One region of the Paenisporosarcina sp. FSL H8-0542 genome, then DNA from elsewhere that is predicted to be linked to it. Evidence: predicted binding sites of a transcription regulator. Region 1 holds the regulator's gene; the other holds the start of a gene.
What was found. The regulator NrdR, encoded in region 1, represses ribonucleotide reductase genes. The targets are predictions, from matches to a motif close to AACACNATATATNGTGTT.
Positions count from the first base shown of each region.

Region 2: a site for NrdR is predicted at 2,679-2,696, ahead of MHH33_RS08125 (vitamin B12-dependent ribonucleotide reductase). Genes of this name have one in related genera too.

Region 1 is NZ_CP152050.1:1,243,990-1,250,963, reverse strand. Features, by position in the region: gene MHH33_RS06695 (Fe(3+) ABC transporter substrate-binding protein) at 1-987, opposite strand, end outside; gene dnaI (primosomal protein DnaI) at 1,352-2,293, opposite strand; gene MHH33_RS06685 (DnaD domain protein) at 2,280-3,674, opposite strand; gene nrdR (transcriptional regulator NrdR) at 3,696-4,166, opposite strand; gene speD (adenosylmethionine decarboxylase) at 4,279-4,662, opposite strand; gene MHH33_RS06670 (glyceraldehyde-3-phosphate dehydrogenase) at 4,886-5,908, opposite strand; gene coaE (dephospho-CoA kinase) at 6,035-6,625, opposite strand; gene mutM (bifunctional DNA-formamidopyrimidine glycosylase/DNA-(apurinic or apyrimidinic site) lyase) at 6,641-6,974, opposite strand, start outside.
Region 2 is NZ_CP152050.1:1,522,355-1,529,328, reverse strand. Features, by position in the region: gene MHH33_RS08125 (vitamin B12-dependent ribonucleotide reductase) at 86-2,650, opposite strand; gene MHH33_RS08120 (biotin/lipoate A/B protein ligase family protein) at 2,827-3,663, opposite strand; gene MHH33_RS08115 (rhodanese-like domain-containing protein) at 3,773-4,153, shown strand; gene gcvPB (aminomethyl-transferring glycine dehydrogenase subunit GcvPB) at 4,635-6,095, opposite strand; gene gcvPA (aminomethyl-transferring glycine dehydrogenase subunit GcvPA) at 6,088-6,974, opposite strand, start outside.

The sequences.
Region 1 (6,974 bases):
GCCCCATGATTTAAGTAATTCAGTCGGTTCAACTGATTCATTTACTGGGTATTCATAATTTGCTTCGGCAAATGTTCCTTGAGATTCAGGAGATGATAGGAACTCAAGTAATTTGATCGCATTGTCTTTGTTCTTCGCATTTTTTACAACTCCGGCACCACTTACGTTAACATGAGTACCTGTCGTTTCTTGGTTAGGGAAGAACAAGCCTAAGCCTTCTGCAACTTTAACTTCTTCTGGATCTTCAGAGTTCAGCATTTGACCAAAGTAGTAAGTGTTCATGATTGCTACATCGCCAACACCTGCAGCAATTGCTTTCGCTTGATCACGGTCTCCACCTTCAGGATCACGTGCAAAGTTCGATACTAATCCTGCAGCCCACTCTTTTGCTTTCTCTTCACCATTGATTTCAATGAAAGAAGCTAACAAAGATTGATTATACACATTTTCAGAGCCACGAATCAAGACGCGACCTTTCCATTGGTCTTCAGTCAACGCTTCATATGTTGATAATTCTTCAGGTTTCACTGTTTCTTTGTTGTAGACAATGACACGAGCACGTTTCGTTAAACCGTACCACATTTGATCTTTATCTTGGAAGTTGGCTGGAACTTGTTCATCCAGAACATCACTTGATACCGCTTGCAGTAACCCATCCTCTTTTGCACGGTATAAACGTCCAGCATCGGCAGTCAAGAATAAATCTGCCTCAGTTGCATCACCTTCGCGTTTAATACGCTCAAGTAATTCGTCAGCTTCACCTTTGATTACATTTACTTTGATGCCAGTTTCTTCTTCGAATTTTTTGTAGAGTTGGTCGTCTACATCATAGTGACGAGCTGTGTATAGGTTTACTTCTTTGCTTTCGTTTGTTTCGTTTGTTTCTTTTGTTGCTTTGTTCTTTGTATCCTTAGAAGTAGTATCGTTGCCACATGCAGATAATACGACTAGAGCAAAAGCTAAAACAATAAATAATGCTTTTTTCACTGAATGTCTCTCCCTTTGTATATGTAGTGAACCATTGAAAACGATTCTCACTCTCAATTATAGACATGTAATTGAGAATGTCAATCACCCTCTACATAGCGTTTAATATTTCTATTATTCTAAAAATAAGGGATTTATTAACTATCAAGGTTGATTTTACAAAAAGGAAACTTTGCCCTTTCCGCGCACGAACCAGCAAGCGTAAAAACAACCACACCATTTAATAGAGCAGAAAATAAAAAAAATATTATTTCTCATTTTCAGTTGGATTTTATGTCTGGTTTAAGATGCAAGTCTTCTGTCATTTACATTTCCCCATAAAAAAACTACCAGACTGAAACAGTCCAGGTAGTCACACTTTTCTTTATCCATCTCGTCTATTTTTCCCGCTCAGTCGCATCGGAATTGTTATCGAACGTATACGTTCCATGATTCGCGCTGCTTTCACTAGTTCCCGTTCGCCTTTTCCAGAGTACGCTAAATGCTCTTCGAGTGCGTCATAGTCAAAGTTCGATGTAATGAAAGTTGGTAAGTTCTCTGCCATACGATAATGCAACACAGTCCCAAGGATTTCGTCTCTCGTCCAGCTGGATAATGTTTCAGCTCCTAAATCGTCGAGCATAAGTACAGGTGCTTTCTTTACATAGTCCACTTTTTCCTGTAGCGACTGATCCTGTATGGCGTGTTTCATTTCACGTAAAAATTCCGGCACGTATACAAGAACTGTTTTTATTTTCTGTTCAGCAAGTTCATTTGCCATGGCGCCTAATACATAGGATTTACCAACGCCAAATTCGCCAAAGATATAAAAGCCTTTTGAAGGTAAATTCCCTGTCGTTTTGACTTCTTCCATAAATGCATTTGCTGCCGTACCAAGATTCACACGGGTATTATGATCGTATGTAACGGTCGCAAGTGTTGCCTGCAACACATCCTTTGGCATATGCATGCTCGAAATCATTGCAGACACTTGACGACGTTCATCTTCAATCGTTTTTTGTCTGCATCTTGCATAATCAAGGTCTATAGATCCGCGGACTATTGTCAATTTCGGCACGTAGCCTTTCATGACATTCTGGCAGCTGGCCACATTTTCACAGGTTTCACAGTCATGATTTTGAGAAGTATATTCATATAGTTTCCCGAGTCCACGATCAACCATATCTTTGTTGACAAGCTCTGCATTCTCCGATAAAAACGCTTGAACTCCACGATCTTCAAGAATTTCATTTTTCATTTTTTCATAACGCTTCGAAAATTCAGGTGCATTCACGACGCGTTTTAACGTTTCACTAATTGGTTCCATTCGTTTTCGCCTGCCCCTCTGTTACACCGAGTTTTTCAAGCAATTGCTGTTTTTTTGCTTCCCAATCTTCTGTCACTTCATTTTCAACCGTTTTTTTCGTTGAACGATTTTCTTTCGCTTTATAGAACCATTCCGGCACTTTTTCATCGCGCACATTTTTTCGCTTATATGAAGTTGTCTTTGATGAATTTTGCCAATCCATATACTGGTCATGTTCTTTTCGTGAAATTTCAATTGCCTGTTCGCATGTCGAAATGTTTTCACGTTGCCAGTGCGCTGCAATTTTGTGCACATAATTTTTGTTCAGTTTCATTTTCGCTCGGATTAGAACGAATTGTAATAAGACATTGACGACTGCGGGTGGAAAACCATATTTAAATATAAGTTCATTGGCTAAATCAACTTCTACAGGCAAAGGCTCCTTACCGTTCGATAAATCTCTTAACACTTCCAGTGGTGGCGTTTCTTCGAGATATTTAATAAGTGATTGATCTTTGGAAAGTTTCACTTCCTGAGAAACCACTTCACGCTGCACACCAGCCTTAGGCATCAACCTTGGAGGTTTAGAAGAAATAGAGAGCTTGTAATAATCAGCTGCTGTTTTTTTCAAACGTTCTTCCGTAATGCGATTTTGATCATCAATAGCCATCATCAACACTTTTTGCATATCGATTGCATTTAACGAGTATAGAAAAGCTACTTTTGCAATCAGTTCCTTTACAGATAAAGTTAATACACTGGAAGGAATCATGACTTCAGATAACCCTGATTTCAATAAATCAAAATCAAAATCCATCGAATAGAATGGAATCTTCTTCGGCCGTTCGGAAGTTTGCTCTATTTGCCCTGGTTCAAATATATGCCCCAGTTTATTGTAATCATGGTTGCTTTTAAAAACGTCCTGCAGGTCACGCGATACATTCTCATACCCGTTTAAGTTTGGTTGCTTTTTAACGAAGCGCTCTCTTATACGTATATACGCTTTTTCGTGTATGACGCTATATAAAGATGTGGCCAAAATCGGTTCACTGAAGAACGAAGCTGCATCCAGGGGTGCTACTACCTCATAAATGAACAGACGTTTATCGTCAGCATCTTTTTTCCACGTTTTCATCAGTCCAATGGCTTCGAGTGACACACGGGCATCAAATATTTTCTTTAACGACATATTCAACACATCCATTAAATAATAGTGTGTCAATTGTTCAGTTGTTTCGCACTCTGATTCTGCCCATAATGTACAATACAAACTCATCGCATCTGAACCAATGATAGGTTTATACAACATCGTCACTAGCTGGCGATCCTTGTCCGTCAGTATATTGGGCATTTGGATGATGAAGCTATCTACCGGCTGAAGTTCTTTAAATAATAGTTGCACGCAACATCGTCCTCCTGTCCCTTATTTTTTGTCTTCTGGACTTTTCTTCAACAAGTCTTTTAATTCATCTATAAACACATTAATGTCTTTAAATTGTCGATATACGGACGCAAAGCGCACGTATGCTACTTCATCGATGGTTGCCAGACGATCCATGACCATTTCGCCAACATCCTCTGACTTCACTTCGGAATTGCCGATTCGACGTAAATCTTTCTCAATTGAGAATACGACATTTTCAAGAGATTCAAGCGTCACAGGGCGTTTTTCACATGCGCGAATCAGGCCTCTCAATACTTTTTCGTGGCTGAATTCTTCGCGTGACCCACCTTTTTTCACTACTATCAACGGCATTTCTTCTACTTTTTCGAAAGTAGTAAAACGAAAACCACAGTCTTCACATTCTCTTCTTCTGCGGATCGCTTTATTATCGTCTACCGGTCGTGAATCCACGACCCGCGTTCCATTAAATTGGCAAGCTGGACATCTCATAGTTTTATCTCCTGAATTTCGTCATTCGTTTAGTGTTCCTATTATATCAAAAAAAGTCCATTAAAATCGAAAAAGCAGAGGAATTTCTCCCTCTGCCTACTCAGTTTAGTTGTTATGCATGTGCTGTTACGCGCGCTTTACCCGCAATAACAGGACCCATTCCACGTGGAATTTCTGTCATTTCACGAGTCTGAGATCCAAGTGCATCAGCAATATATTTAGCAGCAATTGTTGGATCTAAATCGCCGCATGTATATACATCAATACTTGCGTAACCGTGTTCTGGGAAGCTGTGGATAGTTAAGTGTGATTCAGAAATGATCACGACTCCACTTACACCTTGTGGTGCAAATTTGTGGAATGCTACTTCACGTACTTCTGCTCCTGATTTAAGTGCTGCCTCTACAAACGTCCGCTCGATGTATGTTTCATCGTTCAATTTGTCAAATTCGCACTCCCATAGTTCTGCGATAACATGACGCCCCATTGTTTCCATGGTTCGTTTCCCCCTTTGATAAGTTTTTTATAGTTTGTTGAATCATCAAAGTCGACTACCACGGGGGAAAGTTAGTCCAGAGAGGTCCTAACCCTTTAAGCAGTCAGTTGGTACAATAAAAGTACACGATTCACATTATATGTTGTAATCTCACACAATGCAAGTGTTCGAGAAAAAAATAATTCCTCCCTACTTTTGAAAGCATGTAGGGAGGAATATTTTATTAGGCAATTACTGTATCTTTTAGTGCTGCGCCTACTTTTTTCGTCAAATCTACTACACGTGCTGAGTAGCCCCATTCATTATCATACCAAGCCAGAACTTTTACCTTACGTGTTCCCATTACCATTGTCGTTAAACCGTCAATGATCGCTGAATGTGGGTTTGAATTGAAGTCAATCGACACAAGTGGTTCTTTAGTAAATCCAAGAACCCCTTTCATTGAACCTTTTGAAGCTTCAATAAATGCTGCATTTACTTCTTCTGCCGTCACATCAGTTTGTAAATCTACAACAAGATCCACTAATGACACATTTGGAGTTGGTACGCGAAGAGACAAACCATGAAGTTTACCTTTCAATTCAGGTAAAACCAATGACAATGCTTTCGCTGCTCCTGTAGATGTCGGGATGATAGACTGTGCACATGCACGGGCACGACGTAAATCTTTATGTGGATTATCTAAGTTCTTTTGATCATTTGTATACGCATGGATAGTCGTCATAAGACCGTTTTCGATGCCAAACGTGTCATTCAATACTTTCGCAACTGGCGCAAGACAGTTTGTTGTACAGCTGGCATTTGAAATGATGTCATGTTTTTCAATATTCAATTGATTATCATTTACACCCATAACGATTGTTACGTCTTCATTTTTACCAGGAGCAGTCAAAATTACTTTCTTAGCTCCAGCTTGTAAATGCAATGCCGCTTTTTCGCGGTCATTAAATTTTCCAGTTGCCTCGATAACGATATCAATGTTCATTTCTTTCCATGGTAACTTCAATGGGTCACGGTCACTTACAAGTTGAACTCGCTTACCATTTACAATTAAAGCGCTTTCTTCTATGACAATGTCACCAGAAAACGTTCCATGATTTGTGTCATACTTAATCAAATGTGCTAACGTTTCAGCAGGATAACTTGCATTAATTGCCACCACGTTTAAATCATCTTGAAGAATTGCCTGGCGAAATACCATACGACCAATACGGCCAAATCCATTAATAGCGATAGAAGCTGACATAAAAAATCCTCCTACAAGTATGTTATACTGTTAATCTTTTACCTGAAATTAGTATAACACATTTTAAACTAAGTTAAACACTTTGTTAGCAATGTAGAAATGTTCTATTTTTCAGAAAGTGGGACATTATACGTCCCACTCAGCTAGTATACGCTCTAATTGAACTTTTGATTGTTCGATTGACCCATTATTATATATGACCGCATCCGCACCGTTTTCTTTTTCGGAAAGTGGTAATTGGGACTGAATTCTTGCCTTAGCTTCTTCCTCAGACAACGAATTACGCTGCATCAATCTCTGTAGCTGTATCTCTTCCTTTACGGAGACAACCAGTATTTTATCAACAAAATGTTGGAGTCGACTTTCAAAAAGAAGCGGGATATCCATAATCAACGTTTCTTCCCCACTCTCAAAAAGTTCATCTCTCTGTCGCAGCATTTCTGCACGAATGGCTGGATGCATCAAATCGTTGAGCTGTTTCCTTTTTGCTGGATCATGAAAAATGAGCTGCCCCAGTGCTTCTCGGTTTAATGTGCCATCCTCATTCATTACCCCTTTGCCAAATATGCATTCAATGTCTGACAATGTTACGGTACCAGGTTCTACGACCACTCGAGCTACAAGATCCGCATCAATAATGGGATAGCCTTTTTCTTTTAACATTGCTGAAATTGTACTTTTTCCACTCGCAATACTTCCTGTTAATCCAATAATCATCTATTGTCCATCCTTCTATCGTTGACACGAAGGACAATACCAAGAGTTTCGTCCTCCAAGTACAACTTGTTTTGTAGGAATCAAGCAATTAGGGCATTGTTTCTTGCCATACATGGACAAGCGATTTTGCATGGCCCCTGCTTCCCCATTAATATTCCGATAATCTGAAATGGAGCTTCCTCCTGCAGATATGCTTTCGTTCAACACATCGACAATCGTTTGAAAAAGGAGAATAAGTCTTTTTTGACTAATACGCTTCACTTTTCTGCCCGGATGTATTTGCATTCGAAATAAAGCTTCAGTGGCATAGATGTTGCCACATCCAGAAATAACTTGTCCATCCATGATT
Region 2 (6,974 bases), 280 kb from region 1:
TCCCAAGGATACAGCGTGCGTTTTCTTCATCTAATAAATCTACTTGCTAGTGGCATTCTCAAAACAGCGTTTTTAACTGTTAAACTTAAAGTCCACATTTCAATTGAGCACCGCAATTTGTACACGTATTACAGCCACCCATTTCTTTTACGGTCCCCTGACGGCAAACAGGACAAGTGTTTCCTACTTCTGAGCCGATTGTGACATTCGTTGAACGAAGATCTTGGATTGTATCGATCAGGACAACTGGACGTTTCCCAATGATGGTTTCTTCATAATGATGTTCATCCATCACATTTTCTTCCGCTTTAAGTGTCAGGACTTGTGCATCACGGCTGCCATCCACATAAACTGTCCCGCCTTTAGCACCACCACGATAAAGTCTTTCATAAACGCCTTGTACTTGTTCAACTGTATAACCGCGTGGTGCATTAACAGTTTTCGAAATCGAGCTGTCAATCCAACGTTGAATTATGCACTGAACATCCGCATGCGCTTCAGGTGCCAATTCCATTGAAGCAACAAACCATTCTGGCAAGCTTTGTTCATCTGCTTCAGGGTTTGCGTTCAAGTATTCCTGAACAATGTCCGCTTTTACTTCGATGAATTTCCCTAAACGGCCACTACGATAGTACGTGAAAGAGAAATAAGGTTCCAGACCTGTCGACACTCCCACTAATGTTCCAGTTGATCCAGTTGGTGCAACGGTCAACAAGTGAGAGTTGCGAATGCCTGTTTCTTTGATTGACTGACGAACATGCTCAGGCATTTTTTTCATAAATCCAGTATTGATGAAAGCGTCTCTCAGACGGTTAGTTTCTTCATTTGTTTCCCCTTGCAAGAACGGGAAACTTCCACGTTCTGCAGCAAGTTCTGCAGATGTTTCATATGCTGTTACTGCTATCGTTTCGAAGATTTGGTCGACAAGAACGTTACCTTCCTCTGAACCGTACTCTTTTTCACAATAAATTAGTAAGTCTGCAAGCCCCATTACTCCTAGACCAACACGACGTTCACCCAAAGCTTGTTTTTTATTGTCTTCAAGGAAGTAAGGTGTTGCATCAATAACATTGTCCTGCATGCGAACTCCAACACGTACTGTTTCTCTCAAGCTATCAAAATCGACAGTTTTTGTATCTTTATTCGCAAACTGAGCTAAATTCACAGCTGCCAAGTTACATACAGAATTTGGTGCCAACGGTTGTTCTCCACACGGGTTGGTAGCAACCACTTGTTGTCCATACGCTTTTGCATTGGTCATTTCGTTTGCATTGTCGATAAAGAAAATGCCAGGCTCCGCAGAATACGTTGCACAAACGTTAATGAGATTCCACAAATCTTTCGCTTTCATCGTACGGTAAGTTCGGATGGCATGTCCTTGTTTTTCCCATTCACGTACATCCCCGACTTCGTGCCATTTCTCATTGTACGTTACCATTTCCTCAGCTGAATAACTTTCAACAGCGGGGAAGCGTAACTCGTGATCGCCGTCTTCTTCCACAGCTTTCATGAAATCGTCGGTCAATGTCACAGATATATTGGCTCCTGTTAAGAATTCGGAATTGTTAACACTATATGTGCCTCCATCGTGGAGTTTCGTTTCTGCATCACGGAAAATTGCATCACTGAATCCACCCTGGCCAGGAATTGTCTTGTAATTTACTATCCCTTGGTACATTGCTTCTTCTTGATGTGTCAGAGCTTTAAATTTAAGCTTGTCTTTCGCTAATTGCTTGATAGTTTCATCATTTGTATTTTCAATCAGGAAACGTAGAATTCTAGGATTTTGCATTTTGGAAATGATGAATTCCGCAATGTCAGGATGCCAATCTGCCAACATAATCATTTGAGCGCCTCTGCGACTGCCGCCTTGCTCAACCAAATGTGTTAGTTTTGCGATATCGTCCAACCATGAAACAGAACCAGATGACTTTCCGTTTACACCTTTAGCGAGTGTATTGCGTGGACGCAAAGTTGATCCGTTTGTTCCAACTCCCCCACCTCGACTCATAATTTCCATTACTTGTTTACGGTGATCGGAAATACCTTCACGGGAATCCGGCACAAAGGGCATAACGTAACAATTGAAGTATGTAACGTCTGTTCCTGCACCCGCTCCATAAAGCACACGTCCTGCGGGAATAAATTTCAATTGGACCAATTGCTGATAAAACTTTTCAAACCATTCTTTTTTCTTCTCTTCAGAAGTTTCAACAGAAGCAAGTCCGGTCGCATTGCGTTTAGCAATTTGCTCATAGAAAACTTCCAAAGGTTTTTCGATGACATTAATGGAACGAGTTACAATACCCGACTCCTGCTCAATTGGATCATCAATTGCACTTCTATAATCTTCTTCAATTAAAACACGTACTTTATTTGTCGAATGATCGATGGAAACAACATAACCCAAACCGCGGGCAGGGAATTTCGGGTCTTCCTTAACCGTCAATACGACAAAGTCGCCTGCTTTTAGTGTTTTCTTTTCAGTATCTTTAAAAGAATAGCGGTCAATCATGACTAACCTAGATACACCTTTGTGAGTTAATGTCATGTCATTCGTGATGGGATGAACTTGAGGGAATGAAATGATGTCATTATTCAACATTTCAATGTTTAACTCCCCTATTTGTTGCTTGGAAACTAGTACCATTTACTACTCCTCCTTAATTAACAGAAAAAACACTACATATAGTGTTACGCGTTGTGTTTAGGGTACTATATATTGACATCTAAATCAAATAAAGCGGATGTATGTTCGAACATACACACACAACGTCTATAGGAAAATACTACTTATTTTTTGGTCAAATTAATTCTTTTTACCTATTATTTACGGTATGTCCATTCGTCATTTGCATAACGTCGAGTTTCAAGCTTTTTCACATAATCCAATTGCTCGATTGTTAGCACATATGGTTGAAAATTGACATTAAGACCTTCAGCAAAACCATCTTTAAATGCTTCTTCACATTCTTCGATCGTAACTGGAGTTTCCCGCAAACGATTTATTGCCACAGCTTTTTGCGGAAGGCCTCTACGAACTCGCTCTTTTACTGCTTCCGATGGATAGTTAAATAAAGAAACTAGTTTATCTTCATCCAGGTCTAAAAGAATCGCTCCATGTTGAAGAATGACACCTTTTTGTCTTGTTTGTGCACTTCCTGCTACTTTTTTACCTTCCACAACTAATTCATACCATGACGGTGCATCGAAACAGACGGCACTTTTTGGATTTTTTAAATCACTCTTCATTTTATCAGTATCAGGCACCGAGAAATAGGCGTTCAATCCAAGCTTCTGAAAGCCAATCAATAACCCTTCACTCAGCACACGGTAAGCTTCCGTGACGGTCGCAGGCATATCTTGATAGTCTTCACTGACGATAATGCTATATGTTAATTCATGTTCATGCAATACGCCACGTCCTCCGGTGGGACGTCTGACAAAACCTAAGTTATGCTCTTTGACAGCTTCCATGTTGATTTCTTTTTTGACATTTTGAAAATAACCTATGGATAATGTTGCAGGTGCCCATCCATAGAATCGGACAATAGGTGGAAGGATCCCATCACTATGCCAGTCCATTAAAGCTTCATCCAGCGCCATATTGAAGGACGGACTGCAAGCGCCAGAATTAATAAAATACCAAATCGGTTTAGACATATATTTTCCTCCTCAAAATGTCACAATGCTATTCATATTAACAAACCGATTGTATTGTGGCTACACTTTCTTTTATAATAAGAACATAGATAGAAAGGGGAAAGTTGTTTTGACATTTGTATACATTAGCTCTGCTGCATTATTTGGTTTGATCATTTACTTTTTAATCTCGTCTTTGCGATTAAAAAAGGCTGTATCAGGTTTAACACAAGAACAATTCATTGAAGGATACCGTAAAGCACAACTTGTGGATGTGCGTGAACCTAAAGAATTTGAAGGTGGACATATCCTTGGAGCACGTAATATTCCTTCATCACAAATGCGTCAGCGTTACAAAGAAATTCGTGCGGACAAGCCCGTATACTTATATTGCCAAAATAGCGCAAGAAGCGCACGTACGGCATTGTTCCTTAAGAAAAAAGGATATAACCAGATTTACCAACTGCAAGGCGGTTTCCGTCAGTGGACTGGGAAAATCAGAACAAAATAAGTCATTAAAGTTCTTCCAAATGGAGGGACTTTTTTCATCAAAAACATATGTATGAAATTTTACAATAACTGAGGTCTCAATGAAACCAATTACACTCATTTCCTTGATTTTATAGGATTCGGACAGCATGCACCGGGAATACAGCTAAATTTAGAGAGTAATAATATGCCAATAAATAACTTTATCGAAGAATATAACGAAAAATATCCGGATGTTGATAGGTTCAAACCTGCTACTCCTGTATTTCACACATTTCATACGACCTTTGATAAGAGATTTATACTACTACAAAATTGATATTATAAAAACAAAAGATACTCTTAACTGGGGGTCTTTTTATGTTTAATCAATGGTTCTAAATTGAGGAATTCCATGGTTTTCTTGCCGAACGCGTCATCGAAAGACATGTTCTTATATTTATAAACAGTAAATGAAGTGAATCTAAAAGAGAGCTCGATTGATGAGCTCTCTTTCTTCATTCTTATGCTTTTTTATAACGTAATACTGGTGTACGGGCAGCTTTAGTCTCATCCAGACGTTTAATAACTGTTGTATGAGGAGCTTGTTGCACGATTTCAGGTGTCTCTTCGACTTCCTTCGCTATTTGGATCATCGCATCGATGAACGCATCTAGCGTTTCTTTAGATTCTGTTTCTGTCGGTTCGATCATCATGCCCTCTTCTACATTTAATGGGAAGTAAATTGTTGGCGGATGATATCCAAAGTCAAGCAGTCGTTTAGCCATATCGAGTGTACGGACTCCCAATTTCTTTTGACGACGGCCACTCAATACAAATTCATGTTTACAGTGACGATCATATGGCAAGTCGAAATGAGGCTGCAGACGACGCATCATATAGTTTGCGTTTAATACAGCGTATTCCGTTACGGCTTTCAATCCGTCTGGACCCATTGAACGAATATACGTATAGGCACGTACATTGATTCCGAAGTTTCCATAGAACGGCTTCACTCGCCCGATTGATTGAGGACGATTGTAATCGAAGTGGTAGCCTTCTTCTGTTTTTACAAGTACTGGTTTTGGCAAGAATGGAATCAAGTCTTTCTTCACGCCAACTGGACCGGATCCTGGTCCACCACCACCGTGTGGGCCTGTGAATGTTTTATGCAAGTTTAAATGAACACAGTCGAAGCCCATATCGCCTGGACGTGCTTTTGACATAACCGCATTTAAGTTTGCTCCATCATAGTACAACTTCCCACCAACACCGTGGATAATAGAAGCCATTTCTAAAATGTTTTCTTCAAATAATCCTAAAGTATTCGGGTTCGTTAACATTAACGCAGCTGTATCTTCCCCAACCACTCTTCTTAAATCTTCTAAATCAACCAAGCCGTTTTCGTCAGATTTAACCGTGATTGTATCAAATCCAGCTACCGTTGCCGATGCTGGGTTTGTCCCATGAGCAGAGTCAGGTACGATTACTTTCGTACGATGTGTGTCCCCGTTTGCTTCATGGAAAGCACGAATCATCATTAGAGCAGTCCACTCTCCATGAGCACCTGCAGCCGGTTGAAGCGTTAAATCATCCATTCCCGTAATTTCAATCAAATGTTCTTGAAGATCATACATTAATTCCATTGCACCTTGAACAGTCTCTTCATCTTGAAGTGGATGAATATTAGCGAATCCAGGGAAACGCGCAATTGATTCATTGATTTTCGGATTGTATTTCATCGTACAAGAGCCTAATGGATAAAATCCTGAATCGACACCGTGATTACGCTTAGAAAGTGCTGTATAGTGACGCATGATATCCAGTTCAGATACCTCAGGAAGTTCCGCCGCTTCTTCTCGAAGCAAACCTTCAGGCAACAACGTTGATAAATCTACTTCTGGAATATCAAGATCAGGTAAGCTATAGCCTACTCGGCCTTCTTTTGTAATTTCAAAAATTAATGGTTGATTATCTTTATGCACGGAAAGACCCCATTTCTTGCACAAGTGCATCGATTTCTTCTTTCGTCCGTTGTTCAGTGACTGCGATCAACGCATGCCCTTCCAATTTTTCATCAACTTTTCCTAAGTCGAATCCACCAATGATGCCTTTATTAAACAACTCTTTATTTATTGTTGTTACAGATGTTTTAACGTTGACAACGATTTCGTTGAAGTGTGGACCTTGGTACGCTACTTCAAATCCTGCCGCTTCAAATGCTTTTTTAGCATAGTTCGTTTTCAGGATATTTTGAGTGGCAATTTCCTGCACACCTTTTTTACCAAGCGCAGTCATTGCTACTGAAGCAGCAAGTGCATTCAATGCCTGATTCGAACAAATGTTAGAAGTCGCCTTGTCACGACGAATGTGTTGCTCACGCGCTTGCAAAGTTAAAACAAAACCACGTCGTCCCACTTCATCTGTTGTTTCTCCTACTAGACGCCCTGGAACTTTACGCATTAATTTATTCGTAACCGCAAAGTATCCACAGTGAGGTCCGCCGAAGGACTCAGAGATACCGAATGGCTGTGCATCCCCTACGACAATATCTGCACCAAATTTACCTGGTGAAGTCAAAATCCCAAGTGCCAATGGGTTTGAAGAAACCACCATCAAAGCCTTCGCTCCATGTGTAACTGCTTCAACTTTGCGTAAGTCTTCCACTTGACCAAAGAAGTTAGGATATTGAACAAGAACAGCAGCAGTATTGTCATCGATCATTTCGCTTAATGCATCAATATCAGTTATGCCGTCTTTAGTTGGAATCTGAACAACTTCAATCGATTGACCCAATGCATACATGCGAACCACGTCTTGAGATTCTGGATTGACTGCACCGGAAACGAGAAGTTTTTTGCGTT